Regions from separate parts of the Herminiimonas arsenitoxidans genome, predicted to be linked through region 2. Evidence: predicted binding sites of a transcription regulator. Region 2 holds the regulator's gene; each other region holds the start of a gene.
What was found. Region 2 encodes FNR, which switches genes on or off when oxygen is low (the NO sensors DNR and NnrR bind a similar motif). Its sites were predicted from a motif close to TTGATNNNNATCAA; they were not measured.

Region 1 (10,972 bases), 2.6 Mb from region 2:
ACTGAAATCACTAGTACGATTAATCAGATTGGTTTGTGCCCCGGTTGTGTAAGCACCATTCGTCTGATTCGCTTCGACATTGACGGTGAAGGTACAACTGCCACTCGCCGGCAATGAACCGGAACCGCTTATCGTTGTGGCGCCAATGCCCGCGCTAAATACGGGTATGGAACCATCACTACAGCTAGCCGTCGCATTCGGTACAGCTGCCACCTTGATAATTCCATTGCCGCCAAGCTGAGGAAAAGCATCGGCAATATTGAAGCTGCCAATGGCGACAGAATTAGGATTCGTAACCTTTACAGTCAACGGCGTAGATGTGCCGCCAAGTATGAGTGTGGAGTTGCCAAACGACTTCGCAATCTGCGGTTGCTGCAATGCCCTCACACCAAATGTTTGTGTGACGAAACCACTGTTTGCCACAGCAGTAAGACCCTCAACTCCCGTTACTGCGCCATTGCCAAGCTGGTAATCATAGCTGGCTGCGCTCCCTGTCGAAGTCCCGGCCGTCACTGGAATATCGATCGTACATACGCCATCAGTACCGCTGCTTGATGCAGGAATAATCCCGTTCGCCAGTTTGATTTGTTGCGTGCCTAGTACCGTTGTTAGCGTGCCGCCACAGGTAGAAGTAGGTGTACCAGCGATCTTCAAACCATTAGGCAAAGTCCCCGGCAAATTATTATCGAATGCAGTGTTATCGATCTGCGTACCGACGCTATTCGACAAAGTAATGCGCAGGATTCTCACCTCACCAGGGAAAAATGAAGAAGGATCAGGCGTCGTCACGGAGGCCGTCAATGCCGCAAATGCAGACATCGGCAACATACCGATCAGCACAGCCAGTGACGCAGAGCGCAACACAGTAAGGAAAGAGAATCCGGCAAAGAATGGTGAACGCAACATGACAGGCCTATCTACTTTTTAAATAATTTTCTAAACACAAAGTCGCAACAATCTGCTGTTTAAATAATTGATTTGATGCACGGGAATTGCCGAACGGAATATAAAGTTCCCCCTCTGAAACGGCATGTAAACGTTCGCAAACATTTGCAAACAGAAATAAAAATGCAGTGTGTGGAACAGCGGAAAAGGACAGTTAAAAACACCCGTGCAGCAATCGTTGCCGGAGGTTGATTAACGTCAAAATAGAAGGTCTGAAAAACCCTGAAACTGCTATGAGGATGAGTAGAAAAGCGCGGAGAAAAACGAAGTGAAGTACAGAGAGACCGGATGATGTCTATCGCCTGCATGACAAACATGTAAACGCAAAACACTGAGTTACATCCACACAACAAGTAGTGGTGGCTATCTCACTGAATTTTATTTCCACATGGAAATATTTTTAGATATGAAAAATAAGCGAGAAAGAAAATAATCAGACATGCTTGCATTGCACAGACATCAGTCGGACAAGCAAAGAAGACGAAAAACGATAGTCGAGCAAAGTACGGCAGAAAATAAAAAAGGCCGGGTAAGAACCCGGCCTTTTAAAAGAGATGCAAAGAGCAGACGATTAAAACTCTTCCCAATCGTCCCCGCCCGTTGCTGCGCCATTCGCAACTTTTTGACGTACTGGTGCAGCGATCGTACGTTGGGCAGGAGCACGATGCGATGCCACCGCTGAGATTTTTGCAGTTCGTTTGATCGGTGCAGACACTTCTACACCATCCAGCTTGAACACGCTAACGGCTTCTGCCAGCTTGGCCGCTTGATCATTGAGTGATTCGGCTGCGGCTGCAGCCTCTTCTACCAGCGCTGCGTTCTGCTGCGTGACTTGATCCATCTGACCGATGGCTTGATTCACTTGCTCGATGCCAGCGCTTTGTTCCTGACTCGCGGCCATGATCTCGGACATGATGTCGGTCACGCGCTTCACGCTTTGCACAACCTCATCCATCGTCACGCCAGCTTCTTCTACCAGTCGGCTACCGGTCTCGACTTTATCGACAGAGTCGCCTATGAGTGCCTTGATTTCTTTTGCGGCAGCGGCCGAACGTTGTGCCAGATTGCGCACCTCACTTGCGACTACGGCAAATCCTCGGCCTTGTTCACCCGCACGTGCTGCTTCTACCGCGGCATTCAAGGCCAGGATATTGGTCTGGAAAGCAATGCCGTCGATGACGCCAATGATGTCCACGATTTTCTTGGCAGAGGAATTGATTTCTTCCATCGTATCGACCACTTGCGACACCACTGCACCACCTTTTTCTGCCACGCTGGAGGCAGATACTGCAAGTTGATTGGCTTGACGTGCATTGTCGGCATTCTGCTTCACGGTTGAAGTCAGCTCTTCCATTGATGAGGCTGTTTCTTCCAGTGAGCTGGCTTGCTCTTCAGTACGGCTGGACAAATCCAGATTGCCCGCTGCGATCTGACTCGATGCTGTAGCAATGGTATCGATACCCGTTCTGACTTCGCTCACGCTCTTGACCAAGCCGTCGTTCATGTCCTTCAACGCTTGCAGCAATTGTCCGGTTTCGTCGCTCGACTTGGCTTCAATCTTGTTGCGCAGATCGCCAGAAGCGACTGTACGTGCAACTTCGACCGCGTATCCCAAGGGACGCGTGATACTGCGTGACAGCAACCACGCGAGTAAAGCACCCAATGCCAATGCAATCGTTCCCAAGGTAATCAATACAGCGCGACCGGATAGATACAAATCATCGACAGCAGTTTTCGCTTTCTGGAAAATCCCTTGTTGAAACTCCACCACCGCCAGGACTGAATTGTTATAGGAATCCAATGCTGGATCCATCTTGGTTTCAATCATTTTTTTTGCCGTTACTTCGGCGGCTGCGTTGCCTTCGCTCTTGAGCTTGAAGACATCCTTGCGGATATCCATATACTCCTTGCGCTTGTCACCCACCACACTCATCAGTTTTTTGCCTTCATCACTTTGAATCTGGCTACTGATTTGATCTTGCAGCTTGGTGATTTCGATACTTTGCGCTTCCATCTCGGTCTGGAATTGTTTCTGTACTTCAGCATCGTTGCTTCTCACACGTGCCGTGGTACGCACCGCGTTGGCGATATTACCCAGATACCATTGATGCGATAAACGCTCTGTCTGCGCAGCGGCCTCCATGTGCACAGTTGCTTGTGCGACTGCTTGCAGGCGCCATACACCAATCACTATCATGGATGCCATCAATACCAGTACAACGGCGAACGCCATGCCCAGCCGTACGCCGATTTTCAAATTCGTTATTTGCATTTTTTACTTAAGATGAGGGAGTGCTTCGAGGGAGATGTTCATGATGTATCGTTCTGCTGCTCTATTTTTCCATTGCAGAAAACGCCATCATTTTGTCGAGATCGGTCGAGAACAAGATGTGTCCCCGACCATAACAAGATTGATCAGGCAAGCGGCGCAGCGCTTACCTGATTACAGCAAGTGATAACTTAAAACTCTTCCCAGTCATCGCCGCCTGCCGCTACACCATTCGACACTTTCTTACGCGCTGGTGCAGGTGCTGCAATCGCACGTTTGGCAGGTGCTACTGCTGCGATTTTTGTTGCCGTCTTGGCGGATGCGGATACTTCCATGCGATCCAGTTTGAAGACACTGACTGCTTCTGCCAACTTGATCGCTTGTTCGTTGAGCGATTCCGCTGCAGCTGCAGCTTCCTCTACCAACGCTGCATTCTGCTGCGTGACTTGATCCATCTGACCAATGGCCTGATTCACTTGCTCGATGCCGGCGCTTTGTTCCTGGCTCGCCGCCATGATCTCGGACATGATGTCAGTCACACGTTTAACACTGTGCACAACTTCTTCCATCGTGACGCCAGCTTCACCGACCAGCTTGCTGCCGATCTCTACTTTACCGACAGAGTCACCGATCAAGGTCTTGATTTCTTTCGCTGCTGCAGCCGAGCGTTGCGCCAAATTACGCACTTCACTCGCTACCACGGCAAATCCACGACCTTGCTCGCCGGCACGGGCTGCTTCCACTGCGGCATTCAAGGCCAGAATATTGGTTTGGAAGGCAATGCCGTCGATAACGCCAATGATGTCCACAATCTTTTTGGCAGAAGTATTGATGTCTTCCATCGTATCGACCACTTGCGACACCACTGCACCGCCTTTTTCTGCAACGCTGGAAGCAGATGCGGCAAGCTGGTTGGCTTGGCGTGCGTTGTCAACGTTCTGTCTCACAGTCGAGGTCAGCTCTTCCATCGACGAAGCTGTTTCTTCCAGTGAGCTGGCTTGCTGTTCAGTGCGGCTGGACAAATCCAGATTGCCCGCTGCGATTTGCGTGGTCGCTGTACTGATCGCCGTACTGCCTTGACGAACGTTGTGTACAGTTTCGGTCAAGCTAGTCTGCATTTTTTGCAAGCCGTGCATCAGCACGCCCATTTCATTCTTGGATTTGACTTCGATACGGCTAGTCAAATCACCAGAAGAAATCGCACCGAAATGACCCAGCATTTCCTGCAGCGGTTGCATGATCGCGCGGATCAGGAAGAAAGCTGATATTGAAACAGCCAGCAACCCAAACAAAACGCCACCAATCGCCGCAATGCGGAACATGCTGTACATGGATTGACTGGATTCATACGCTGCAGCGGCAGTCTTCAATTGAAAGTCCGTCAGCTTCTCTGCGCTCTCACGCATGTCAGTAAATAAAGGTGAGGTCTTTACAAACATGAGATCGCTGGCTTCTGCATGCCGCCCGGCTTGCACGGCAGCGAGCAGAGGAAGTGCGCCATCACGCACATAAATATTGCGTTTTTCGGTGACGATATCAGCCAGTTTCTTTTCATCCGCATTCATCGGCAAGGAGTAGTAATCCTTCCATGCCGCATCAGATTGGGCACGCAGCGTTGCTGAACGCGCGATCAAGTCACCTACAGTAGGCGCATCCGGTTTAAGGACGACACGATCAATGGCCGAACGCGCCTGGAACATCCGCGTCATCGACAGATTGATGGCAAGAGAAGATGCCAGTTGATTGCCGTAGACATCCTTCAGTGAGTCGTTCGTGCTTTGCAAGCCAATCACACCCATCGCACCACCGACAATCAGCATCATTCCCATGAAAGCCATCGTGCCGATGAGACGCATCTTGATTGATAAATTATTGAACATCATTCCCTCAGACCAGTTAATTATGTGAAGCAGCTCTATTCTCAGGCCGCAATTTTTTCGATCAGCCCCATTTCGGAGGATGACATCAGCTTGTCAATATCAACCAGGATCAGCATGCGTTCTTCGATCGTTCCCAACCCGATCAAATAATCCGTATCCATCGCGGTTCCCATTTCTGGCGCAGGCTTGATCTGTTCGTTATTCAGCGTAATGACGTCAGAAACGCTGTCGACCACCATTCCGACTACACGATTGCCAATATTAAGAATAATGACCACCGTGAATTGGTCATACGTCGGCAAACCGAGTTTGAACATGATGCGCATGTCGACAATCGGAACAATGATGCCGCGCAGATTAATGACACCCTTGATGAACTCAGGTGCATTAGCGATTTTGGTGACGGCATCGTAACCGCGGATTTCCTGCACTTTCAGAATATCGATACCGTATTCTTCGCTGCCTAGCGTAAACGCCAATACCTCGGTTCCGCCGAGAGATTGTTGTTTGTTTTGCATGGGTTGCCTGTCTAATATGAAGGATTGCTTGCGCGTTATGAATGATGCTTTTAGCGCAAAAATAATGAGACATTGAAGAGAAAAAATTTTCACCTCAACTCAATCCTGATTACGTCAATTAAGAAGGAATCTTTAGAGATAAACGATGCCGTCGCAAAGATATTGCGACTGATGTGTGAATATTGGTTAAATCCGGGAAAACGCTTGTGTATTTGGTACGATTTTTAACGCTTTAGTGAGAATGAAAAACGTCTGCTACATCTGTGCAAAGACTAGCAATAATGAATCGACAATACATATCCATTACTGCTTGTCTTTAGCAACCATTACTGACGAGTCAGAAATATTTCATTAATAGCAACTACATGTACGCCAGAATTGCCATCGACTACCTGCATCACACCAAAATCAACGACAAGCGGCTTGAGCGACTGGCTCTATTATTTCTGAACAGATAACACCGTCACTGTTGCTTCTCCATCGACGTTCTCAACCGTAAATTTCACCTTGTCGCCTACTTTTACATTAGAAAGTAGCGCTTTGTCTTTCACTGCAAACGGCATGGTCATAGGCCCCATTTCCACTGTCGCGCTCTTGATGCGACCGTGTTTCAGGGTAATGCTTTTGTTCTCTTTATCAACGGCTTTGACTACGCCATCCGACAGGGTAGTCGCACTCGCTGATGTCGCTGGCATCTTGTCCATTTTCATCCCTTCCATCTTCATTCCTGCCATGTCCGTTCCCATGGTTCTTTGGTCAGCGTAAACATTCACTGCCATCAGAGAAAAGCCGCAAACTGCCACCAGATTCAAAAACGATTTTTTCATTTGATACTCCTTAGTAGTTAGATTGATTTGTTTCGTACTGCCAAACGTAATTTGCGTTCTTGAAGCAAACGCCATGCTGCTGGAATCACAAAAAGCGACAACAATGGTGCGGTAATCATGCCGCCCACCATCGGTGCGGCAATCCGTTGCATTACTTCAGAGCCAGCACCGCTACCGAACATAATCGGGACAAGACCGGCCAAGATAACTGCCACTGTCATGGCTTTGGGGCGCACACGCAGTACCGCACCTTCCCGTATCGCTTCCGCAATGAGTTCCTTGCTCAACGGCTGGCCGGATTGCAATCGCTGATTCAATGAATTGCGTAGATACACCAGCATCACGACGCCGAACTCAGCCGCCAGCCCTGCCAATGCAATAAACCCAACTGCAGTAGCCACCGAAACGGCATGACCGAGTAGCCACACAAACCAGAAGCCGCCGATGAGTGCGAAAGGCACAGTCAGCATGAGTAGCAATGCTTCTGATACTGAGCGAAACGCTAAATACAGAAGGATAAGAATCACTGCCAGCGTGAGTGGAATGACCGTTTGCAACTTGGCGACAGCTCGCTCCAGATATTCAAATTGCCCTGACCAGCCTATCGAATATCCAGGTGGGAGTTTTACTTCTTTTGCCACCGCTGCCTGCATTGCTTTCACAGCTGTGTGCAAGTCCGTTCCGCGCACATCGACATAAACCCAGCCAGAAAGCCGTGCATTCTCGCTGCGTATCATTGGCGGCCCATCAGTTACCTTGATGTTCGTAATATCCCCCAGCCTTACCTGTGCACCTCTATCCGTGACAATGGGGAAGTCACGTAGTGTTTGCACAGAGTTACGGTAATCCTGCGAGTAGCGGACATTGATAGGAAAGCGCTGGCGTCCATCCACAACTTCACCAATGTTTTCTCCGCCAATCGCAGATGAAATAACCGACTGCACGTCCGTCACTGCAAGGCCATATCGCGCTGCTTTGGCGCGGTCGATATCAACATCGATATAGCGTCCGCCGCTTACGCGTTCTGCCAGTGCAGAAGTTACCCCCGGCACCTTTTTGACGATGGCTTCGATTTGCGTGGCGATTTTATCGATTTCGCCTAGATCAGCACCAGACACCTTCACACCGACTGGCGTCTTGATGCCGGTTGAAAGCATGTCGATACGATTTCGGATAGGTGGTACCCAAACATTCGATAGTCCTGGAACCTTGACTATCCGGTCCAGCTCTTCAATGAGTTTTTCAGATGTCATGCCAGGACGCCATTGGTCTTTCGGTTTGAACTGAATCGTCGTTTCAAACATTTCCAACGGTGCAGGGTCTGTCGCTGATTCGGCGCGACCAGCTTTACCAAAGACCGTCGCGACTTCGGGTACGGTTTTGATTAGTCGGTCGGTCTGCTGCAGCAATTCGCTGGCTTTGGATGCAGACAGTCCGGGCAATGCAGAAGGCATGTACAACAAATCACCTTCGTCCAGGGGTGGCAGGAACTCGCCTCCCAGTTGGGACAGCGGAATCACCGTCAGGACAAGAGTAATAAACGCAATCGCAATCGTCCATTTCGGATGCGCCAGACTTGCATTCAACCAAGGTCGGTACGCGCGTATCAGTACGCGATTAATCGGATTCGATGCTTCGCTTGGAATACGCCCACGTATCATGTACCCCATCAATACCGGTATCAGCGTAATCGCCAGACCAGCCGCAGCAGCTAAGGTGTAGGTTTTTGTATATGCCAACGGCGCGAACAGCTTGCCCTCCTGCGCTTCCAAGGCGAATACCGGAATGAAAGATAGCGTAACGATAAGCAGCGAGAAGAACAGCGCCGGTCCAACCTCAATCGCCGACTCTGCAATCAAGTCCCATCTCTCACGGGCACTAATTTCCTGATTCGGATGCTCGTGCGAATAGGCTTCCAGATGCTTGTGCGCATTTTCAATCATGACAATCGCCGCATCTACCATCGCACCGACGGCAATGGCGATGCCACCTAAGGACATCAGATTGGCATTGACCCCTTGGTAGCGCATCACAATGAATGCAGCGAGCACGCCTAAAGGAAGCGAGATGATGGCGACCAAGGCACTGCGCAGATGAAACAAAAATATCGCGCAGACCAATGCGACGACAATAAATTCTTCAATCAGCTTGTCGCGAAGATTGGTCACCGCTGCCGTAATCAGTTTGGAGCGGTCATAGGTTGTGACGACTTCCACACCCTTGGGAAGCGAGCTTTGCAAAGTAGCTAGTTTTGCCTTGACGGCTTTGATGGTCTCCAATGCGTTCTTACCAGAGCGCATGACGACAACGCCCCCAGCAACTTCACCTTCCCCATTCAACTCCGCAATACCACGACGCATTTCAGGGCCAATGCGCACTGTTGCTACATCTCTGAGTAACACAGGTGTACCTGCATCATTTGCGTTGAGGAGAACATTGCGAAAATCTTCCAGCGAACGCAAATACCCGTGAGAGCGCACCATATATTCGGTCTCGGCCATTTCGACGACCGAACCACCGGATTCCTGATTTGCCTTCGCCAATGCATCAAGCACCTTGGCATGCGAGATACCGAATACGCGTAACTTGTCTGGGTCGAGGATGACTTGATACTGCTTCACCATGCCGCCGATGCTGGCAACCTCGGCTACATCTGGAACGGTTTTCAGCTCGAACTTCAGAAACCAGTCATTCAATGTTCGTAACTGGCTGAGGTCGTTGTGTCCTGTGCGGTCGACTAAGGCGTATTCAAATATCCAGCCGACTCCGGTTCCATCCGGTCCAAGCTCGGCGCGCACACCTTGTGGTAAGCGGCTTTGCACCTGGCTGATATATTCCAGCACCCTGGAGCGCGCCCAGTATTGGTCCGTCGCATCGTCAAAAAGAACATAGACAAACGAGTCGCCAAAGAAGGAATAACCACGGACAGTTTTGGCACCCGGAACAGCTAACAGTGCTGTGGTTAGTGGATAAGTAACCTGGTCTTCCACTATCTGTGGGGCCTTGCCGGGATACTGGGCGCGAATGATGACTTGCGTATCCGACAGATCTGGCAATGCGTCCAAAGGTGTTTTGTTCAAGGACCACAGGCCCCAACCCGCGATGACCAGCGCAGCAAGCAGTACCCAGAATCGATTGGCAATGGACCAGCGAATAATTCGCGCAATCATCGCTTGCCTCCAATTGGTTGGACGCTTTCGAGTAGGTAGCCGTCGTCGTTTTCCTTGAACGAGAATTCCACTTCCTGTCCTGCTTTTATCTCGCCGAATGCATCAGGACGCGACTTGTTAAAGTCCATCGTCATCGCACCCCATTCAAGTTCAGCAATCGGCTTGTGCGAAAGGGTCAATGCTTTTGGCGTTACTTTCTCTACAGTGCCTATGCCCCGGTGAACAGCAGATGCTGCCGGCTGCATTGTCTGATTGTTTCCAGAAAACTTGGGTAACACTGACTTCAAGCTAGCTTCCGAATCAATAAGGAATTGCCCCGAGGCGACTACTTTCTGTCCCTCACTCAATCCACTCAAAATCTCGGTATCGTTGCCAGTATCCCGGCCAGTCGTTACAACAACAGGTTGCATGCTGTTGTTTTCGCCAGCCACCAGGACGATGGATTGCTTGCCGCTTGCAATCACGGCTTCGCTCGGAACCAGAAGACGCGAAACTGGCTTCTCGGCATCCAGTCGAACACGCATGAGCATGCCTGGTGTAAGGCTGCCATCACGATTATCAAGTTCCAGCCGAGCCTGCAGAGTTCGTGTCGCAGTACTGATACCCGGTAGGATTTCTCGAACCTTGCCGCTGTATTTCCTATTCGCGTCACCGGAGAATGTAGCTTCGACCGTCATGCCGGAGCGGACTGTATTGCTCAATGTCTCTGGCACTTCTGCTACCAACCACACCTTGTTTAAACCTGCGACTTTTGCAATGGTCATGCCGGGAGCGACCATTGCCCCATCGCGTACGGACAACTCGGTGATGACGCCGTCAACTGGAGATGTCAGCGTGAAGTGCTTTTGTGATTGTCCGGTGCGGTCCGCCTGATTTATCAATCCGTCCGGGATAGACATCGCTCGCATTCTTTGTCGAGCGGCTGCCGCTAGTTCGGCATTCCCGCCACGCTTGAGTGCCAGATATTCCTCTTGCGGTGCAATCCAGTCGGGAACAAAAATAGAAGCAATTGCCTCACCCCGCTTGATGCGTTGTTGAGGTGAACGGGCATACAGTTTATCGATGTATCCCGTCACACGGCTTTGCACGACTTCCGATGCACTCTCATCAAACTGCGTTGTGCCGACTACCTCAAATGCGTCACGTACTTCTTCGCGCCTTACAGTCGCAAAGCGAATGCCGAGATTCTGTTGAAGTGTTGGACTGACTTTTACGCCACCATCTTCCGAAGCTTCATCCGCATAAACCGGAACCAACTGCATATCCATGAAAGGGCTTTTACCCGGCTTGTCGAACTTATTTCCCGGGACCATAGGGTCGTGCCAATACAAGACTTTGCGACCTGTCTTCGGGTCAATTTTTC
Region 2 (10,972 bases):
GCTTGATTCGAATAGCGTCTATCGCCATCATTCGTGGCAAAATTGATTCGGATAGACATTCAGTCTTCCTTCAGATGTCTGAAGACAATTATTCCGAGAGCGATCATGGCTAGTAAAGACATCGAGATACAACTGAGCGAGCGTGCACGACTACCGGACGATTGCAGTCGCATTCTGGTTGCCGCGCTGGAATCAGGCGATATAGAAATATCGGTCGCTTTGTATGAGCCAACTGCGGTTCTGTTTTCAAAATCAGGCAGGACGATGACAGGACTGGATGCGATCCGTCAAAACAATGCATCGTTGATCGCCTTGAAACCCACGTTCGCTATCGATTTCATCAAGTCCACAATCAGTGGCGACGGTACGCTTGCGACCAATCGCATGAAGGCGAATCTGTCGTGGAAAGATGCGGAAGGGAAGTTGGTGCATGCCAGCGTTGATACGCTAGAGGTATTGCGCAAGCAGGAAGATGGATCGTGGCGTTACATCATCGACGATCCGTATGGCAGCATGCGCGCGAATTTGAACGAACGTTAATTCGTTCAAATTCGTACTTATGCAGTGCTTAGGATTTGGCTTTGCTTCGACGGCTGAGGAAGCGCTCCAGATCGGACGTGCGCTGTTCCGTATGCAAACGCATGCAGCTGAAGAACTCAATGTCCTTCATGATGCTGCCTTTGTTATAGATGCTGATGGTCTTGCAATCTTGTTCAACAAAAGCAGTCCATTCCTTTTGCGCGACGCGTAATTGCTTTTTAGTCGCTACGTAAGGAATGCCTTCCTGATCCTGATTTGGGATTTGTTTCAGCAAGGCTTTGTAGGTGACATCCAGCTTGTCGTGCGCCTTTTTGTATTCTTCTTTTGCGCAGCTATTCATTTCCTGCGGCGACCCTTTGGACAGACAGAGATCAACCTGTTGTGCAAAAGCGCTGATCGGAAGCAAGGTCAAAAAAGCCAGTGTGATTTTATTCATCATATCCCTGTCAAAAAATTAATAAGCACATGCGTCTTCAGCAAGACTAGCAGCATACGGCAGCAGCTTGCTTCATATTTTGATTAACGTCAATAAACTGTCTGCTAGACGCCTATCTAGGTTTTCAGTCGATATCCAGTCTTGAAGATGTACCAGACGGCGACCAGACATGCGCTCAGGAAGACCAAGGTCATGACGATACTGACGAGAACGCTGACGTCAGAGACGCCATAAAAGCTCCAGCGGAAGCCGCTGATCAGATACACGACTGGATTTGCCAGTGCGATCTTTTGCCATACTGCTGGCAACATGCTGATCGAATAAAAGCTGCCACCAAGGAAAGCCAGTGGAGTCACGATCAGCATAGGAATGATTTGCAGCTTCTCGAAGCCAGTCGCCCAGATGCCGATGATGAAACCAAACAGGCTGAAGGTGACTGCCGTCAGAATCAGAAAAGTCAGCATCCACAACGGATGTGCAATTTCAAACGTGACGAAGAGCCGTGCCGTTGCCAGTATCAAGACGCCGAGAATAATGGATTTGGTCGCGGCTGCACCTACATAGCCGATCACGATTTCCACATAAGACACCGGTGCGGAGAGTATCTCGTAGATCGTGCCGGCGTATTTCGGCATGAAGATGCCGAAGGACGCATTCGAAATACTCTCTGTCATCAACGCCATCATGATCAAGCCGGGCACGATGAAGGCGCCATAGCTGACACCGTTGACCTCGACCATGCGTGAACCGATGGCTGCACCAAACACGACGAAGTAGAGCGAGGTGGAAATAACCGGCGATGCAATGCTTTGCATCAGTGTGCGCCAGGTACGCGCCAGTTCGAATTTATAAATAGCGCGGATTGCGTATATGTTCATAGTTATCTTCTCAATCTTTGCTGTGCACTAGGCTGACAAAAATCTCTTCCAGTGAGCTTTGACTCGATTGCAAATCCTTGAAGTCGATATTGTGTTCACTCAGTTTTTTCAAGAGTTCGGCGATGCCGGTTTGCTCGCTTTGGGCATCGAAGGTATAGGTCAGCTCGTTACCATCTGTTGAAAGTTCGAGTTGTAAATGAGAAAGCTCGGCAGGGATGATTTGCAAAGGATGTTGCAAATGCAGGCGTAATTGCTTCTTGCCCAGCTTGGCCATCAAGGCTGCCTTGTCTTCGACCAAAATCAGTTCGCCTTTGCGAATGACGCCGATACGGTCGGCCATCTCTTCGGCTTCTTCAATATAGTGTGTAGTCAAGATGATAGTCACGCCGCTCTCACGCAGGCCGCGCACCATTTCCCACATATCGCGACGCAGTTCCACATCGACGCCGGCAGTCGGTTCATCGAGGAAGAGTATCTGTGGCTCGTGCGAGAGTGCCTTGGCGATCATCACGCGTCGTTTCATACCGCCGGACAAGGCAAAGATCTTGGAATCCTTCTTTTCCCACAGCGAAAGAGAGCGCAAGATTTTTTCGACGTACGCATGATCTTTCGGCTTGCCGAATATGCCGCGACTGAAATTGACTGTGGCCCATACCGTTTCAAATGCGTCGGTCGATAGCTCTTGTGGTACCAGCCCGATCTTGGTACGTGCAGCGCGATAGTCGGTCACGATATTGTGACCATCGGCCAGTACAGTACCTTCACTCGGATTGACGATGCCACAGATGATGCTGATCAATGTGGTTTTGCCCGCACCGTTCGGTCCGAGCAGGGCGAAAATTTCGCCGCGACGGATATCGAGATCGATGCCTTTGAGCGCCTGAAAGCCTGACGCATATTGCTTGGTCAGGCCCTTGACGGAAATAATCGATTGCAAACTGCCTCCGTAATAGATGGATGATGCCAACTCGCGTAGCTTGCGAGTGACTGTCAGTTTTTTAGTATGCAGAAATACTGCAGATACGCATTATCGCAGCGTAGCGATATCCTTGCTTTCCAGTACATGTTTATCAGCGCCATGCCTGGCGACAGCCAGCATGGCCTTGCCCAAGGCTTCGGTAGTGGTGATCTGCGTGGGGAATATGGCGCGAAGAATCGGGAATAGTGGTGCTGATAAGGCGTAAAGCAGACGATAAGACCTGGTTTTTGATTTTATGCCGTGTAATGGCTGTATCACACCGGGACGGAACATATAAGCGTTGAAGGGCAGACGCAGCAAGGCATTCTCGGTTTTTCCCTTTACGCGTGCCCACATTACGGATCCCTGTTCCGAGCTATCGGTACTGGCACCGGATACATAGATGAATGTCATATTCGGATTGAGTCTGGCCAATGTTGTGGCTGCCGCCAGCGTCATGTCGTAACTGATGCGAGTGTAGTCGGCCTCCGTCATGCCAACGGATGAAATGCCGAGACAGAAAAAGCAGGCATCGATATCGCGCAACTCATCTTCGATGGCCGCGTAATCAAGCAAATCAGAGTGTACGATTTCACGCAATTTGGAATGCTGCTGGCCAGTGCTGCTGCGACCTATGGTTTTTACCAGTGTGACATCTGGATCGAGCAGGCATTCGCGCAATACGCCTTGGCCAACCATACCAGTCGCACCGAATATCAATATATTCATTTCATCCTCTTCGGTAAGCCCAACGTTAAACGCGCGAGTGCATCGTGCATGCGATCACTGAATAGCCAACGCATGAATGGCGTTAGCTTCGTTACTCCAATTTCTTATTCAAATTGATATGTAAGAACGTGTGCTCAAGGTCGGGGCGCCTTGAATAAAATCAATACCTGGATTTAACGGCAGCTGGCATTACCGGCAGCCATTTCTTTCAAAATAGCGGGAGCCAGCAGTTCTATCTCGCGATTGCTCACTTTCAGCAAGCCTTCTTTCTTGAACTTGGAGAGCAAGCGGCTGATGCTTTCTATCGTCAAGCCGAGATAGTTGCCTATATCTTCACGCGACATGCGCAACTGGAAGTTGGTCGAGGAGTAGCCGCGTGCCATATAACGCGAAGCCAGATTCAGCAAAAAGGCCGCAAAGCGTTGTTCTGCGCGCATGTTGCCGAGCAGCAGCATGACGCTTTGCTCACGCGTGATTTCCTGGCTCATCATGCGATGGAAGTGACGCAGCAGTGTTGGCATGGTGCTGAACAACTCTTCCAGTCGTGGAAATGGGATTTCGCAGACTTCACTATCTTCCAACGCAATCGCATCACAGTGATGGAGGTCGGTACTGATGGCATCCATGCCGAGCAATTCGCCGGTCATCTGGAAACCGGTAATCTGCTGTTCGCCACCAGCGTTGATCTGGCAGGTTTTGAAGTGACCAACGCGCACCGCATACAAGTTAACAAAGGGATCACCCATGCGATACAGATATTCATCGCGTGACACTTTGCGCCGGCGGCCGATGATTTGATCCAGGCGCTCCATATCGTTTTCGCCCAGGCCCATAGGCAGACACAACTGATGCATGCTGCAAGTGGAGCAACTGGCGCGCAAGGCGTTGACGTTCAATGCTGCATCAACGGTAGAGGAGGAAGGCTGGCTCATATTCTTTGCTTAGTCGAACCGCGATGCGGTATGGGTGCGGTGACTGGTTTAACGGTGAGAGGCTCAGTCTTGAAGACTGAGGCGACTCATGTGATCTTGTCATCAATCTGTAACAAGGGCAACTTATCCTTACGCTGCGCCCATTTTTCATGTTCAGGCATAGGCGTCTTGGCCTGGCTGATGCGTTTCCAGTCAGGGCGCATGGATAACTCACGATTCAATGCGACGAAATGCTGTTGTTCGGGCGAGATTTCAGCCGCGTTAACGATGGCATTGACGGGGCATTCCGGTACGCATACGGAACAATCGATGCATTCATCCGGATTGATCGCAAGGAAGTTGGGGCCTTCAAAAAAACAATCCATCGGGCAAACCACAACGCAATCGGTATATTTACATTGAATACATGCTTCAGTGACGACAAACGGCATTTTCCTCGTTCCATTTTTGCGATCAGAGGCGTCATTGTAAACGCTGTCGCCGGAATTGCCTTTTTCAAGGTGCGCCGAAATGACGGCGCTCATTGCAAGATGGGGAAGCGAGTGGTAAAGTGCGTCGATTATTTTCCGATGGGGTTTTTGAATGGGCAGTTCCAGTTGTAGTTCTCATACCGATAGTATGCTGGCAAGGTAGCCCACGATTTCTCATCGCTACCTTGCCGCAATGGCGGGTAGTGGCTTTAAGGCAATCGGTCCTCGATTGTTCTTTTTCTACTCCCTTAGTTTTTAAATTGATTGCATATATCGCTCTTGCGGTGTGATCTCGTGTCCACCTGTACGAGCTTGAGTGCGTTGTATCTTGCTGATGACTCGCAAGCATGGTCTGACTGTTGACGCCGCTTAATCGCGTCTTCACACACTCGGATCAGCATGCGTATTCTTGCCGGTAAAGGTCCTATACCTTTTCCCGGTGTGCTCAGACTGGATAATCATGAATACAAGGTGTCACCATGTTTGAGTTGTTTGCCCCACGTCGGGCAGATCAGTCCTTGCTTGCGATTTCTCCAAATCGCTGGGATTGGGCATTGTTACCACTGGTGCTGGCCGTGTTTGTTGCGGTGGGCTTTGGCGCGATGCAGATGACCAGGCCATTTGTGGTCGGCGAAGTAACGCCGATCTCGCTTGATCCTTCCAATCTTCCTTATTACTTGCTGCGCACGATTTTGCGTATGTTCATCGCGCTGGCTTTTGCGTTGCTATTCAGCTTTATCTTCGCTGCAATTGCGGCCAAATATCGCGCTGCCGAAAAGGTCATGATACCGATGCTGGATATCCTGCAATCGGTGCCGATTCTTGGCTTTCAGGCGATTGCGATTGCGCCGTTCATTGCATTCTTCCCGGGTAACCTGCTGGGCGTTGAGTGCGCGGCGATTTTTGCGATTTTTTCTTCACAGGCGTGGAATATGGCTTTCAGCCTGTATCAATCGATACGGACTGTGCCGGCTGAACTGAGCGAGGCTTCGCGCGTGTTCCGTCAATCCGGTTGGCAGCGTTTCTGGCGACTGGAATTGCCTTACGCGATGCCGGGCTTGTTGTGGAACATGATGATGTCCATGTCTGGCGGCTGGTTCTTCCTGGTGGCGGCAGAGGCGATCTCGGTCGCAGGGCAAGATATCAAGCTGCCTGGCATCGGCGCTTATATCGCAGTCGCGATCGAGGCCAAGGATCTGCATGCGATCGGTTGGGCTATTGGAGCCATGCTTGCCGGGATCGTCTTGTATGACCAATTGTTCTTCCGGCCACTGTTGGCATGGGCGGATAAATTCCGTTTTGAAGAATCGCAAGGTGAGACCGAACAGCGTTCGTGGTTATTGAATTGGGGACGCCGCAGCCGCTGGATGCGCGCATTCACGGATCGTGTCTGGACGATGTTGCGCAGCACCTTGGGCTGGTTCAGCGTGCGCTACGACGGTACAGCACCGCAAGCCAGTGCGCGTGTTATCCATCCTTTATGGTCGCGTGCATGGAGCGTAGTGATTTTGCTTGCTACCGCGCTGGCGATCTATCGACTGATTACCTTCGTACATAGTGATGTCGGTTGGCCGGAAGTTGTCCATGTTGTGTGGCTGGGCTTGATTACGTTGACGCGCGTGTTGGTGCTGATTGCCTTGGCATCGTTGATCTGGGTGCCGATTGCAGTCTGGATCGGCTTGCATCCTAAGTATTCGCAACGTGTGCAAGGTGTTGCGCAATTTCTGGCTGCGTTCCCGGTTAACTTGATGTTTCCGTTGGTCGTGTATGTGCTGCTGACGATGCAACTCAACCCCAATATCTGGCTCAGTCCTTTGATGGTGTTCGGTACGCAGTGGTACATCCTGTTCAACGTGGTAGCCGGTGCTTCGACGATACCAAATGAGTTGCGTCTGGCTTCTGACAATCTAGGTTTGAAGGGCTGGCTGAAATGGAAACGTGTCTATCTGCCAGCCGTATTCCCTAGTTATGTGACGGGCGCAATTACGGCTAGTGGTGGCTCGTGGAATGCCAGCATCGTTGCCGAGTATGTGACTTGGGGCAAAACGACACTGGTCGCCGAAGGATTAGGGAGTTACATCAAGCAAATGACTGATGCCGGCGACTTCCATCGCATTGCGCTCGGCATCGGCGTGATGTGCATATTTGTCATGTTATTAAACAGATTTTTCTGGCGCAAACTGTATTTGCTGGCAGAAGACCGTAGTCATTGAGAGGGCCGTCATGAGCCAAAATGTATTGATTGAATTGACCGGTGTGGATAAATCTTTCCAGACTGCAGACGGCACACCTTGCAGCGTGTTGGAGAAAGTGGATTTTGCATTGGCAGAAGGCGAGATCGTCGCTTTGTTAGGCAAATCCGGTTCGGGTAAATCCACCTTGTTGCGCATCATGGCGGGCTTGATTCCTGCGGATGAAGGCAGTGCAAAGTATCGTGGTCAGGAAATTTACGGCCCGGTTGCCGGTATCGCGATGGTGTTCCAGTCCTTCGCGCTATTCCCGTGGTTGACCGTGCAGCAAAACGTGGAGCTGGGTCTGGAAGCGCAAGGCGTACCACCAGATGAACGCGAGAAGCGCGCAGATGCCATGCTTGATCTGATTGGTCTGGCCGGTTTCGGCGGCGCATTGCCACGTGAATTGTCAGGCGGGATGAAGCAGCGTGTCGGTATCGCACGCGGCTTGGTCACCGGGCCGGATGTTTTGCTGATGGATGAGGCATTTTCTGCATTGGATGTGCTGACTGGCGAAACGCTGCGCGACGACATTTTGGAAATGTGGGAAGAGAAGCGCATTCCAACCAAAGGCATTTTGATCGTTTCTCACAATATTGAAGAAGCAGTCATGATGTCGGATCGCATCCTCGTTCTGTCCAGCAGCCCTGGACGCATACGCAGCGAGATCAAGATCAATCTGCCGCGACCACGCAATGTCGATTCACCTGAAGTCAGAGCCTTGATCGATGAAGTGTACGCATTGATGACGATGCGCACGCCGCAAGAAGCAACGACCGGTGCTGCACTGCATGCAAACCTCAGCTATCGTTTGCCGGAAACCGACGTCGCGCATATCGAAGGTGTGCTCGATCTATTGGCCGCGCCGCCATTCAACGGCCGTGCCGACTTGCCGGAATTGACGGAAGAAGCAAAGTTGCCGGACGAAGAATTGTTCCCGACTTACGAAGCACTCGGCCTACTGGGATTGGCGCAGGTAGAGAAGGGCGATATCACGCTGACCGCGCTGGGACATAGCTATGCGCAAGCAGCGCACATACGCAGAAAAGAAATCTTCGGCCAGCAGTTGCTGACGCACGTGCCTTTGGCCGCGCATATCCGCAATAGTCTGGAGCAGGAACCGGCAGGTTCATTGTCAGAAAAAGGCTTCCTCGATTCACTGGAAGAATTCTTGAAAGAAGAAGAAGCCAAGCGCGTGTTGGAAGTTGTCGTCGAGTGGGGCCGTTATGGTGAAGTCTATGAGTACGACTATCACACCGGACAGCTCAAATTGCCGGAAAACGAAACCGAGTAAACGTGGCTTGCAAGCGGTGCAGTGATGTCAAAAAAACCACTGTGCTGTTCGCAAGCAAGAATTTTGTAGCGGCAGCACAATAGTGTTTTGAAAAATTCAAACGCTAATGGATAGCATCATGGCCAACTCTACTCGTGTTCCCACTTTCTTCATTCCGCACGGCGGCGGCCCCTGTTTTTTCATGGACTGGCCAGGTGATCCACACATGTGGGATGGCATGGCAGATTTTCTGCGGAATATGCATACCTTCGTCGGTGAAAAGCCGAAGGCGGTACTCGTCATCTCCGGCCATTGGATGGAAGATGAATTCACCGTCATGACAGGCGCGCATCCGCCGCTGATCTATGACTATTACGGTTTTCCTCCGCACACTTATGAACTGACGTATCCGGCACCGGGTGCGCCAGCATTGGCGAAGCGCATAGTCGATCTGCTGGGTGCGGTAGATATTCCCGTCAAGACGGATGCAAAACGCGGTTTTGATCACGGCGTCTTCATCCCATTCAAGCTGATCTATCCGGATGCCGATATCCCGATAGTGCAACTCTCGATGAAAACCGATCTCGATCCAGCAGAGCATCTGCGTGCTGGCGCTGCCTTGCAGGCATTGCGTGATGAAGGCGTACTGATCGTTGGCAGCGGCATGAGCTTTCATAATATGCGTGGTTTCAGTCCGACATTTACGGAAGCATCCAAACGGTTTGATACGTGGCTGAGTGACAGCATTTCCGCACCGGCAGAAGAGCGCGATGCCTTGTTAACAGCATGGGCGGAGGCGCCTGATGCCAAGTTGACCCAACCATATCCCGATCACTTGCTGCCACTGATGGTCGCAGCTGGAGCGGCGGGTGATGATTTGGGGCGCAAGATTTTCGAAGACAAAGTGATGGAAGTTGTGGTTTCCGGTTATGTCTTTGGTGATAAAGCCGTTTGATGTTTTAGGTGTGCCAAGTTATCGCGCAGGGATGAGCATCGTTACTAGAAAAAACTGAAATGGCTTGTGCCACCTTCAGCCTATGAACTAACAACAATAAATAACATGATGATCTACAAATCTATTTGCGGTCGATTCCCTCTCATTGTTAGTTCTATGCTCATCACCTTGATATTAAGTGCGTGTGCGCATGCTCCAGCATCGGTCGCATTGGACGACGATCATCGAAAAGCAATAAAGAAAATAGCGATACTCACGATCGAGCAGCCTAAGCAGATAAAAGTAATCAGCGCATCTGGAGCGGGGGTGATAGCGAGCTCTATACCTGGATTGGGCGTGCTTGGTGCGGCATTGGTCGCAGGGACAACTGCAGCAATGGGACAAGCGGCTGACGGTACGCTGATAGGCGAAAAGCAAACAGAGTACAACGAACTGTTTGCTAAAAATTCGTATGACTTCGCGGCAAAACTCCGGAATGAATTAAAAGCACAGATGGAGTCGAAGGGCTATGAAGTTATTTTTATCGACGATCCAAAGCTGGCGATACCGAATGCTCAGGGTGAGTTCGATTTTGGAAAAAATGATATTCCTGCCGATGCAGTCTTGCATGTGAAATACACTGTATTCGGCTATATGTCGGCAGCATTCTCTACCACCTTCAAGCCACAGATATCACTCACTGCCAAGTTGATTGATGCCAAGAACAAAACTGTATTGTTCTCCATGCCAGTTCGAATTCCCGCTCCGCAAAAAAATGGTGAAGAAGTGGTGGGCTTTGATGGTTTTGAATCACTCAAGACTGAATATAGAGAGTCCTATAGTGTTTTGCTCAATTATCAGGCATTGATGGCGAAGCTATTGGCCAAGCAGCTTGCCGGAGAAAAAGACGTCGCAATTTCAATCGCGAATCAAAATGACTTCTTGGCAAAAGCGCAAAGCAAGCAAGCGCTGGTCGATGATAACGCTGAGAAGTGGAATGGTCTGATGGCATGCGACGCACGTCACGACAACATTGCACGCAGTGCATATAAAGCAAAATTTGTCATGGAAGTCAAAGGCAGCTCGGTGAATGTCCATCGGCAGTTGCCACAGGTAGCGGAAACGTTGTCCGGCCAGATCGCCGAGAACATGCTGGTCTTGCTTGGAGAGGGATATTTAACCAAGACTCCGGATAAGAAATGGCAATTCAGAATCAGCGGTGATTTTCAGCCTGACGCACCGACTTATTCCGGCAAGGGCAACATGATTGCAAACGGACATGCGATTCGCGCTTGTGAATTGACCATGACGCGCGCCGCTCTTGCACCAAATCGATAAGGCCAAGCTCGATCAATTCAATCGCTCGACTTACACCTGAGATCCAGCCAAGAGCACCAATGCTAAGGCGATTGCTCCAGGCAGCGCCTGAACAAACAGTATCTTTTTGCTTGATGTAATTGCGCCGAAGATGCCCGCTACAACAACGCAAGCCAGGAAGAAGACTTTGACTGAGTCACCCGCTGGACCAAGGCAGATGCCCCAGATGAGGCCCGCAGCCAGAAAGCCGTTGTACAGGCCTTGATTGGCCGCC
Region 3 (10,972 bases), 400 kb from region 2:
CAGCCACAGCGCAATGACGGCACCCAGCCATATCTGCACAAACCCCAGTGCCACACCGATTGCCAGCGCTGCTGCCAGTGCAGCACCAACGGGCACCAGTATGCGTAAATACAGCGAATCCAATGCGTCGATATCGCCTGTGAGTCGGAACAACAATTGCGCCGGTCGTGCCAGCAAACGTCGCGCAGCTTCTGGTTGCGCCCAACCGCGGAACAGACGCACACGCAAAGCAGCCAATACCGCCAGCGTGGCATCGTGCGTCACCAGTCTTTCGCCATAACGCGAAGCGGTACGTCCCAGAGCCAACAAGCGTATACCTGCCGAAGGCATGAACACATCGAAGGTGAAGGCCATGCTTGTATTCAATCCGGCAATCGCTGTCGCCGTGATGAACCAACCAGATAAACCGAGCAGCGTCATACCGGATAGCACCGTCACGGCAGCCAGCAACGCGCCCAGCCACAATTTATTCCGGCACTCAGCCGCGAACAAACTCAATACAGGATGGAGGTCGCGCCACAGTCTCATTCAGACTCCTGTGCATCCAACACGATCACCCGATCCATGCGCGCCGCCAGGATTGGATCATGTGTCGCGATGATCATGGTCTTGCCCTGCGCCAGTTGCAGCAAGGCATCCATCACCTGTTGTGCCGTAGTGCTATCAAGATGCGCAGTCGGCTCATCGACTAGTAGCAAGTCAGCATGCTTATCGACCGCAGCACGCGCCAACGCCAAGCGCACTGCCTCGCCGCCCGACAAACCGCCACCACCTTCACTCAAGCCAACACCAGGGTGTGCTTGCGATACGGTATCCAGTGAAGCGAAACGCAACGCTTCAGCGACATCAGCAGCACTCACATCGGCACGTCCCAATGCCACATTCGCCCGAACCGAGCCGGAGAAAATATGTGGCTTCTGCCCTATCCACGCCATACGTGTACGCAATTCGGCTACCGTATCCGCAGACAACTGCACGCCATCGATCACGATCTCGCCAGACTGTGCAGACACCATGCCGGCGATCAAGGACAGCAGCGTTGATTTGCCACCACCACTAGGTGCGACGATGGCAATACGCTCACCTGCTTTTACATGTAAATCGTATTCATCAAATATCGTGGCGCTGGCATCTGAGTATGAAAAACACAGTCCTTGCACATCGATGGATGGCGCAGCGCGTTCAGTTGTCTGAGCTGTTTTCTTTGTCTGTTGCTCTGCATCCGGCAACAACAACCCTTGCGCCGTCAAACGAGCGATCGCATCCAGTGCAGCATCGCCTGCGGCTTTGTCGTGCCAAACGCTGGATAACTCACGTAAAGGTTCAAAGAAAGCCGGCGCCAACAACAGGATGAACAAACCCTGCCCCAAAGTCAGGCGTGTGCCCCATGTACCGAATTCGATTTGTCCCAGCAAATGAAAGCCGATATAAACCGCCATCATCGCCACACCCAAGGCAGCGAACAATTCCAGCACTGCCGAAGACAAGAACGCGATGCGCAACACATTCATCGTGCGATGTCGCAGCGATTGTGCCGATTCCTGCAAACGCTGTGCTGTCGTCTCTACCGCATCCAATGTGCGTAGCGTCGCCAAGCCACGTAGACGATCCAGCAGGAAGCCATTCATGCCACCAATCTCCACCATCTGCGCTTCGCTCGCTGCTTTCGCACGCCAGCCAACCAGCGCCATAAAGATGGGAATCAGCGGAGCCGCCACCAACAGAATGAATGCAGCAATCCAGGAAAGAGGAAAAACGACGACAAGTATCGCCAGCGGAACAATGGTGGAGCGCAGGCGTGCGGGACGATAACGAGTGAGATAAGGGACGACTGCTTCCGCCTGTTCGGCTATGACACTCGCGGCCAGACCCGATGCAGGTCGTTGCGCGTCCAGCGGAGAACGCACCGCCAGCGACAATGCCACGCGTTCACGTAATTGCGACAAGTCAGCACGCGCCGTTTTAAAAACACGGCGCATACCCCACGCATCACACAGCGCACGCAGCACACCAAGTATGAAAATCAGAGAAGCAGGAAGGTATATAGAGGCGAGTCCATCGCCGTCAGCCAGGCGCTGCAATGCATAAGCAAGCAGCGCTGCCTGCGGCAACCACAGCAATGATGCAAACGCTTGCAGCAAACTCCCGACATCAATCCCTTTACCGGATCGCAATCGAAGGAAAGCGGCTGGAGTAGTTCGCATAGTGCCTTGCATTTTTGCGCATTGCCACGTCATTGCGTAACAACACGTGCTTCATTGCATCGGATCCGATGAGATTGATGACAGCATACGCCTAGGCGAGCGTTGTAGACAGTATCAGATAGATCTGTAATTAGCCGTAGCAGATTTTCGGCCGGTGAATAAGCGTTGCTTGGTCGCGCGAAAAATGGATCAAAAACTGGTATTGCTGGTGTACACATCATGCCGAGCATTATCCGGCATCGAATATTTGGCTTCTTGCGCTATATCAAATTTATGCTCGATTTATCTGATCGCCTGCATCACAGCTAGCTGGAGAGAGGCAAGTCTGCAAGCATATCAACATGCTCAACGAGGAAATCGATAAACACCCTCGCCCGCGTACTCTGATTGCGTCGGTTCGGGTAGTAGACGAACAAATCTGCCGAAGGCAAGACAAAATCGGGCAAGACAATTTTCAGCCGACCGCTCTTCACATACTTCGCCAAATCCCATTCGGATCGAATCAGGATGCCATGCGCATCCAGCGCCCAACCCAGAACGATATCGCCGTCATTGCTGGATAGTGCACTCTGCACCTTGACGACTTCGCTATTGCCCTTGTGCGTGAAACGCCAGATACCGGCTGCTTCATCATTCTGGCGATGCGTAATACAACGATGCTTGCTTAAATCAGCCAACGTCTTGGGTGTGCCGTGACGTTCCAAATAAATCGGCGATGCGCATAGAAATCGGCGATTGGACATGATCTTACGCGCATTGAGACGCGTATCCGGCAAGTCGCCGAAGCGTATCGCCAAATCAAAGCCGCTCTCCACCAAATCGATGGGCTTGTCTGTCACTTCGAACTGTACTTCCACATGCGGATACAGTTTGGCGAATTCAGACACCAGCGGTGCAATGGCGGTACGACCGAAACCCAGAGTCGCATTGACGCGCAACAGTCCGCGAGGTGTGGAACCACCCGACGACACCGCGTCTTCCATTTCCTTTACTTCTTCCAGAATTCTGGTCGCATAACCCAGATAGGTTTCGCCTTCGCTGGTGAGACTGATGCTGCGTGTCGTCCGGTTGATGAGCCTGACGCCGAGCCGTGCTTCCAGTTGCGCCAGTCGTTTGGTTGCCGCCGGCGGCGTGATATCGAGCGCGCGTGCAGCAGCCGAGAGATTGCCGTGGCGGGCAATCAGCACAAAGAATTCAAGTTCGGATGAGATGTCAGTTTTCACTGGGGGTGAATAGTTATATGACTTGCGGTGAATTATAAGTACGCGTTCTGCGAATAAGCTAGCGCTTTCCATATTCCACATCGACCAGACGCGATGTTTTCAGGAGACCCACATGAGAATAGTTGAAATCCGCGAAAAGACTTTACCGATTAGCTCCCCGATACGCAATGCATACATAGACTTCAGCAAGATGACGCTGAGTTTGGTTGCTGTCATTACCGACGTCATCCGTGACGGTAAACCAGTCGTCGGCTACGGTTTCAACTCGAATGGTCGTTACGGTCAGGGCATGCTGATGCGCGAACGCTTCATTCCGCGCTTGATGGAAGCTGATCCTGCTTCTCTGGTCAACGATGCCGGTGACAACCTCGATCCGCACAAAATCTGGAACACGATGTTCACCAACGAGAAACCAGGCGGCCACGGCGAACGTTCCGTCGCCATCGGCACCATCGATATGGCGGTATGGGATGCAGTCGCCAAAATTGAAGGCAAGCCGCTATTCCAGTTGCTGGCTGATCGTTACGGCAATGGTCAGCCAGATCGCAAGATTTTTGTCTATGCGGCTGGCGGCTACTACTACCCGGGACAGGATCACGGCAAGCTCAAGGATGAGATGCGCAGCTACATCGACCGCGGTTATACCGTCGTGAAGAAGAAAATCGGTGGTGCATCTCTGGACGAAGACTTGCGTCGCATCGACTCCATCCTGAGCGTACTAGGTGATGGTCAAAAACTCGCGGTCGATGCGAATGGTCGTTTCGATCTGGATACCGCCATCAAGTATGCGAAGGCTTTATCGCAATACGATCTGTTCTGGTATGAAGAAGCCGGCGATCCATTGGACTTTGAATTGCAGGCGACCTTGCGCAACTATTACGACAAACCGATGGCGACCGGGGAAAACCTGTTCTCTATGCAAGATGCTCGCAACCTGATTCGCTACGGCGGCATGCGTGCGGATCGCGATTGGCTGCAATTCGATTGCGCGTTGAGTTACGGCTTGGTGGAATACCTGCGTACGCTGGATATGCTGCATGAGCACGGCTGGTCGCGCAAACGCTGCATTCCGCACGGCGGCCATCAAATGTCGCTGAATATTGCGGCAGGCCTGGGCTTGGGTGGCAACGAGTCGTATCCTGATTTATTCCAACCTTACGGCGGCTTCCCGGATGGTGCCAAGGTCGATAACGGTTACATCACCTTGCCGGACTTACCCGGCATCGGCTTTGAAGGCAAAGCTGATCTGTATAGCGAAATGCAAAAGCTCTCTGCTTAAACATCCGTACAAAACAAAACGCCGACACTCATCATGTCGGCGTTTTTTCAATCAAGCTTGCTGTACTCCTCGCAGAATCAAGCCAATCCGCCATTCGCGCGCAATACCTGTCCGTTGATCCAGCCGCCATCCTTGCCAACCAAGAATGAAATTGTCCCAGCAATATCATCAGGCTGACCGAGGCGTTGCAGCGGCGGCATATTGGCGAATTGCTGTATCTGCGCTTCTGTTTTGCCATTAAAGAATAATTCCGTTGCAACCGGTCCCGGTGCAACAGCATTGACGGTGATATTGCGACCGCGCATTTCTTTCGCAAAGATCGGCGTCAACACTTCCACTGCCGCCTTGCTGCCGCTGTAGACCGCATAGTTAGGCAAGTTCATTACCACCGTCGTGCTGGAAAAATTCACCACCCGACCGCCATCATTCAAACGCGTCGCTGCTTCACGCAAGGTGTTGAACGTGCCACGCACATTGATGCTGAAAGTTTGCTCGAACATTTCATCGCTGCTTTCTGCCAACGAGGCCGTTTTCAGAATGCCGGCGTTATTGATCAGCACATCAACCTTGCCCAGCTTTTGTTCAGTTTCATCAAACAGGCGACGCACATCTGCCGCCTTGGACACATCGGCTTGGACGGCGATGGCTTGATGTTGGTCTGCCGCCAGTTTCGCAACCAGCGCATCAGCCTCTGTTGCGCTATTGGCGTAGTTGATAACGACGGCAAAGCCGTCATGCGCGAGACGCTCTGCGATTGCTGCACCTATGCCGCGTGATGCACCGGTAATGATGGCTACTTTTTTGGCTTGCTTAGTCATGATGCTTTTCCTCAAAATGTTGGTATGGACGGATTGTGCGACAAACCACAAAAAAGATAATCAGGCTAAAATCGACTTCATTATTCGAATTTCGATAACAATCAAAAGGCCAGCTCATGGATCGATTTCAGGAAATGCAGATTTTTGTGCGCATCATGGAACGCCGCAGCTTCACCAAAGCGGCGGATGATCTGCAACTACCACGCGCCACTGTCACCAATGCGATGAGCCGATTGGAAGAACGCCTAGGCGCGCGTTTGCTCAATCGCACGACGCGGCAAGTGACACCGACGCTGGATGGCGATGCCTATTACGCACGCTGCGTGCGTCTGCTGGCCGATGTGGAAGAAGCGGACAGCGCTTTCCACAATGCTGCGCCCAAAGGCTTGTTGCGCGTTAGCTTGCAAGGCACTCTGGCGGCGCACTTCGTCGTTCCTGCCCTGCCGGACTTCCTCGCACGTTATCCCGATATCGAATTGCACATCGACGTAAGTGATCTGCTGGTCGATTTGGTGCGCGACGGTATAGATTGCGTATTACGTGGTGGCAATCCGCAAAGCTCCTCCTTGATCGGCCGCAGGGTTGCGTTGCTAGAACAAGTCACCTGCGCCAGCGCTACTTATCTGGCCAAGCACAAACCCATACGCAACATCGCAGATCTCGCCGAACACAAAGCGGTCAATTACATATCCAGCTCTACCGGCAAACCTTATCCATTTGAATTTACTGTGAACGGCAAAGTCGAGCTAATCGACATTCCCAGCGCTGTGTCCGTGACCGGTGCAGAGATTTATACTGAATGCGCGATCGCCGGATTGGGATTGATCCAAGTGCCGCGCTATCACATCATTCCTCAATTAGAATCCGGCATCTTGAAATCCGTATTACCAAAATCTCCACCGCCATTGATGCCGATCAGCGTCTTGTATCCACATAATCGACAACTGTCTCCGCGTGTGCGCATCTTCGCAGAATGGTTGAAGGAAATATTCGAGCGCGCCTTACCACCGCAGAAACAATAAGCAAACGCAGGCCAATAACAGACATGACGCATGAGCGATAACGAGCTGCACGGCCTATCATTAGCTAGCAACGCATTACATACTGGAGAAACTAGTGTCATCACACGAACTGTGCACCGATGAAGAAGTCACGCAATTGGTGCATGCCTTTTATGCCAAGGTGAGACGCGATGCCGTGCTCGGCCCCATCTTCAACGGTCATATCGACGACTGGAATCATCATCTAGCCAAACTAGTCGACTTCTGGTCATCGATACTGCGCGGCACCGGCCGTTATAGCGGTACGCCTATGCAAAAACATATCGCGTTGCATCATCTGGATCCGGCACTGTTTCAACGCTGGCTGGCACTGTTCAAGGAAACTCTCAATGAGCAACCGAATCAAGCCATGAGCGAACGCGCTTATGCTTCCGCTCAGCGCATCGCGCAAAGTCTTTGGTACAGCTATCAAATGAACCGTCAGCCGGATGCACTGCCGACTGATCTGGATTTCTCTCAAGGTTGACTGTTGCGACTTGCACAAGAAGTATGTGCCGCACAGGCTTGCCAGCGTCGTAAAAAAACAGCACTCACCTACAACCGACGATAAAAACCGGTTCTGTTTTTACGTCTTCATGTAATAATAACGATTCTCATTTACACAAAATCAAGGACTTGCCGCATAAACTAGGCAAGCCTCGGAGAGTCGCTGTGCCCATCCATCCTTCATCGTCTGCCGTTTTAGAAATGCTGTATGTCGAGCATCAGCCGTGGCTGCTGTGTCGACTGCAGCGCCGCTTGTCCAGCCGTGCCGATGCGGAAGACGTCACCTCGGAAACCTTCGCCCAGGTTGTAGAGAGCAAGGACGTTGCGACGATAGCTGAACCGCGCGCCTTTTTGACGACGATCGCCAAGCGCATCCTCTTTCATCTATGGCGTCGGCAGGATCTGGAAAAAGCCTATCTGCAATCGCTGATGTTATTGCCGGAAGCCGTCGCCCTGTCACCGGAAGAACGCGCAGTTCTGCTGGAAGCCATAGAACAGATAGACCGCGCACTCGACGCACTCCCGCTGCCAGTCAAGAAAGCATTTCTCTACAGCCGTCTGGATCGCCTGACCTACCCAGAAATCGCCGAAAAATTAGGCGTCTCACTCGCCACGGTAGAACGCTACATGAAGCGCGCGCTGCTGCAATGCCTGCAATGGGCGCCATGAATCCAGCCAGCCATCACGCGTCAGCCGCACACGATCAGCTGCTCCATACTGCCGTAGATTGGCTGATCCGCTTTGAATCGGACACCTTGAGCGAGGCTGATCGTCTGGCCTTTGAGCATTGGCGTACTGCCGATCCGGCACATGAAATGGCATGGAATCGGGTCGCTGGTTTGTTGGACGATTCATTAAGCATCGTGCGCGATGCCGGCCTGAGCGCACCGGGACAAGTCCAGGCAACGCAACGCACTCTGCTCGGCACCCGTCGCAGAAAATTCCTGCGCGGTGCGCTGGTGTTCGCCGGCTTGGGTGGTGCTTCGGCCATCGTCGCCAATCGCAGTATGCCCATCAGTCAACTCATGGCCGATCTGCGTACAGGCACGGGGCAAAGACTAACGTTTAGCTTGTCCGATGGCAGCAGCGTCGAGCTGAATGCACGCTCTGCAGCGGATATCGACTTCAATCAAGACACACGGCAATTGCATTTGCGTGAAGGCGAGTTGATCGCTACCGTCGCGCCGGATGCGCAACGTCCGTTTATCGTTCGCACCAGTCAAGGCACGGTACAAGCCTTGGGTACGCGTTTTCTGGTCAGTCAACGCGCTGCGCAATCGCAAGTCGTTGTACTTGAACACAGCATAGACTTACGCACGCACGATGGTCAGCAAATGCGCATGCGTGAAGGCGAAGGTGCTTTGTTTACCTCGGCACAAATCGAGCCCATCGCCGGTAATGCCGTCGCGCGTGCCGCCTGGTCGGACGGCATGCTGGCTGTCGAGAATGCCACGCTGGCCGAAGTCGTCGATGCCTACAAGCCTTATTACAGCGGCTTGATACGACTTTCACCAGCCGCTGCAGAGTTGCGCGTGTTCGGCGTCTTCCCGCTAGACGATCCCGGCCATGCATTGCGCACCTTGACGTACACCTTGCCGCTGAAGATGCAGCACTACGGTAATTGGTTGATTTCCATCGACATCAAACAGGCATAGCAATTAATTTTAAAAAGCATGAGGGGTTTTTCCGTTTCGTTCCACATGGTTATTGAAAACAAACCAAAAGGGACCTTCTCATGCAGCACATACATACCTCTCGTTTGAAACTAAGTCGTATCGCCTTCGCTGTTGCCATCGCCTGTACGCAAGCCAGTGCATGGGCACAAAGCGCCAGCCCAGCCTCCACCGCCAACGCAGTTCAACTGAATATTCCGGCCGGACCATTGAGCACCACGCTGACTCGCATCGGCCAGCAAAGCGGTCGCACTATCGTCGCCGATCCAGCTTTGATCGCCGGACATCAGGCAGCCGCAATCAATGGCCGCCTGTCAGCCGATGAAGCGGTACGACAAGCACTCAGTAGCAGCGATCTGACAGCAGAAACGATCACCAACGGCGCCTTGCATATTCGACGCAAGACAGCGGCTGAAATCAGTGCAGCATCGATTCCTTCAGTGCCTGACATCATGCCAACCGTCGTCGTGACAACAGAACGCTCCGGCAGCGGCTTGATGCAACCGACGCGACAAGTCACCGTGATCGAAGGACAGGAACTGGCAGATTTGCGCGCCACTTCGCCTAATCTGGGCGCAATGCTGACCAAGAGCGTACCCGGCTTATCAGATTCCAGTCGCAACCTCACCGACTTTGGACAAACACTGCGTGGACGCAATGCGCTGATACTGGTCGATGGCATCCCGCTCAATACCAATCGCGATTCATCACGCAATCTGGTCAACATCGATCCCAGCCGCATCAATCGCATCGAAGTCCTGCGCGGGAGTAATTCGATCTACGGCAGCGGCGCAAGCGGTGGCATCATTTCCGTCACAACGCGCCCTGTTGGCGGCGAACCCGTTGCAGAAACCACGATATCGATGGATGCCGCGCTATCCAAGCTGACAAGCAAAGGTTTGGGTGCGCAGGTACAACATTATTTTTCCGGTAAAGGCGATGTCGTCGATTATGAAGTGGACACATCTTATCGCCGCATAGGCGGTTCCTACGATGCACACGGCGATCGCATTGCGCCGGATGCAAGTCAAGGCGATCTATTCGATTCCAACACTTACAGCTTGGGTGGCAAGATGGGCTTCCGTATCGACGCCAATCAGCGACTGCAACTTGCGGCCAGCTATCTGCGCGCAAAACAAGACACCGATTACGCTAGTGATCCTGCAGTTTCCGCAACGCCGATAGGCAGCACTACGGCGCGTGCCATTAAAGGTCTACAACTGGCGAATCAGAACGAAGTAGAAAATACTTTGCTCAGCCTTAATTACGAACACAAAGATGTCTTGGGTGGCTCGCTATCTGCACTTGTCTATGGTCGCGATAACTTCACGCGCTTTACACCTTTCGATGCGCGTAAATCAAGCATCACTCGTGGCCAAAACATCGATCAAGTCATGCAGAACAACAAGGTATTCGGTGGTCGTCTGACCTTGGATACACCGTTAGGCAGCAAGGAAGATACACGTCTGGTATGGGGAGCAGACTTCATACAGGAACGTAGCAATATGCCTATCGATGTATTCGATCCGGCCGCCTACGATGCCAGCGGTGGTCTTGTATTCCGCAAGATAGGTCAGAAAATTTTTCTTCCGTGGACCACGACACGCAGCATCGGTGCTTTCGCTCAATTGCAACACAAACTCAATGAACAATGGTCTATCGAAGGTGGCTTGCGTTACGAAAGAGCAAGTGCATCCTTCAATGACTTCCAGCCCTTGTCGCAATCCAAACTCACCAATCCCGCCACGATCCAAGGTGGTAAGGTTAGCTACGACGCGCTGATGCACAACGCAGGCATCGTATTCAAACCTGTCAAAGGTCAGGAGTTTTATACATCGGTCAGCCAGGGTTTTGATTTGCCAGACATCGGTCTGCAAGTGCGTAATGCTGGAGCCGGCTTCAACATCAACTCTTCCCAGTTGGAACCGGTTAAAACCGACAACTATGAAATGGGCTGGCGTGGCCGCTTTACGAACACGATGGCATCGCTGGCGCTGTTCCGTTCCACCTCTGATCTGGGGGCCGTACAGTCTTTCAACAATGGCTTGGTACTGACGCGCACCAGCGAAAAAATCAACGGCGTAGAAGCAACTGTCGATCACTACAGCGATGATGAAAAATGGGCGAGCGGCGCTACCTTCACATGGATGCAAGGTCGCGAGCTGCCACAGAACGCAACGAAAACACAGCAAATGAGCGGCTACCGCATCCCACCCGTCAAAATCACC

Region 1: the regulator FNR is predicted to act here: its motif matches at 1,134-1,147, upstream of BQ6873_RS15890 (DUF7933 domain-containing protein).
Region 3: the regulator FNR is predicted to act here: its motif matches at 2,460-2,473, upstream of cydD (thiol reductant ABC exporter subunit CydD).

What each region holds. Positions count from the first base shown of each region.
Region 1 is NZ_LT671418.1:3,337,688-3,348,659, reverse strand. It holds gene BQ6873_RS15890 (DUF7933 domain-containing protein) at 1-906, opposite strand, end outside; gene BQ6873_RS15885 (methyl-accepting chemotaxis protein) at 1,517-3,217, opposite strand; gene BQ6873_RS15880 (methyl-accepting chemotaxis protein) at 3,406-5,094, opposite strand; gene BQ6873_RS15875 (chemotaxis protein CheW) at 5,136-5,612, opposite strand; gene BQ6873_RS15870 (copper-binding protein) at 6,053-6,439, opposite strand; gene BQ6873_RS15865 (efflux RND transporter permease subunit) at 6,457-9,609, opposite strand; gene BQ6873_RS15860 (efflux RND transporter periplasmic adaptor subunit) at 9,606-10,972, opposite strand, start outside.
Region 2 is NZ_LT671418.1:741,812-752,783, reverse strand. It holds gene cysC (adenylyl-sulfate kinase) at 1-6, shown strand, start outside; gene BQ6873_RS03525 (YybH family protein) at 106-540, shown strand; gene BQ6873_RS03520 (lysozyme inhibitor LprI family protein) at 569-976, opposite strand; gene BQ6873_RS03515 (ABC transporter permease) at 1,093-1,854, opposite strand; gene BQ6873_RS03510 (ABC transporter ATP-binding protein) at 1,865-2,791, opposite strand; gene BQ6873_RS03505 (NAD-dependent epimerase/dehydratase family protein) at 2,882-3,541, opposite strand; gene fnr (fumarate/nitrate reduction transcriptional regulator Fnr) at 3,715-4,473, opposite strand; gene fdxA (ferredoxin FdxA) at 4,560-4,904, opposite strand; gene BQ6873_RS03490 (ABC transporter permease) at 5,423-7,156, shown strand; gene BQ6873_RS03485 (ABC transporter ATP-binding protein) at 7,167-8,468, shown strand; gene BQ6873_RS03480 (DODA-type extradiol aromatic ring-opening family dioxygenase) at 8,587-9,402, shown strand; gene BQ6873_RS03475 (hypothetical protein) at 9,508-10,719, shown strand; gene BQ6873_RS03470 (DUF1304 domain-containing protein) at 10,750-10,972, opposite strand, start outside.
Region 3 is NZ_LT671418.1:340,234-351,205, reverse strand. It holds gene BQ6873_RS01645 (amino acid ABC transporter ATP-binding/permease protein) at 1-528, opposite strand, end outside; gene cydD (thiol reductant ABC exporter subunit CydD) at 525-2,204, opposite strand; gene BQ6873_RS01635 (LysR family transcriptional regulator) at 2,510-3,427, opposite strand; gene BQ6873_RS01630 (mandelate racemase/muconate lactonizing enzyme family protein) at 3,540-4,706, shown strand; gene BQ6873_RS01625 (SDR family oxidoreductase) at 4,784-5,524, opposite strand; gene BQ6873_RS01620 (LysR family transcriptional regulator) at 5,641-6,546, shown strand; gene BQ6873_RS01615 (group III truncated hemoglobin) at 6,641-7,051, shown strand; gene BQ6873_RS01610 (sigma-70 family RNA polymerase sigma factor) at 7,237-7,740, shown strand; gene BQ6873_RS01605 (FecR family protein) at 7,737-8,726, shown strand; gene BQ6873_RS01600 (TonB-dependent siderophore receptor) at 8,807-10,972, shown strand, end outside.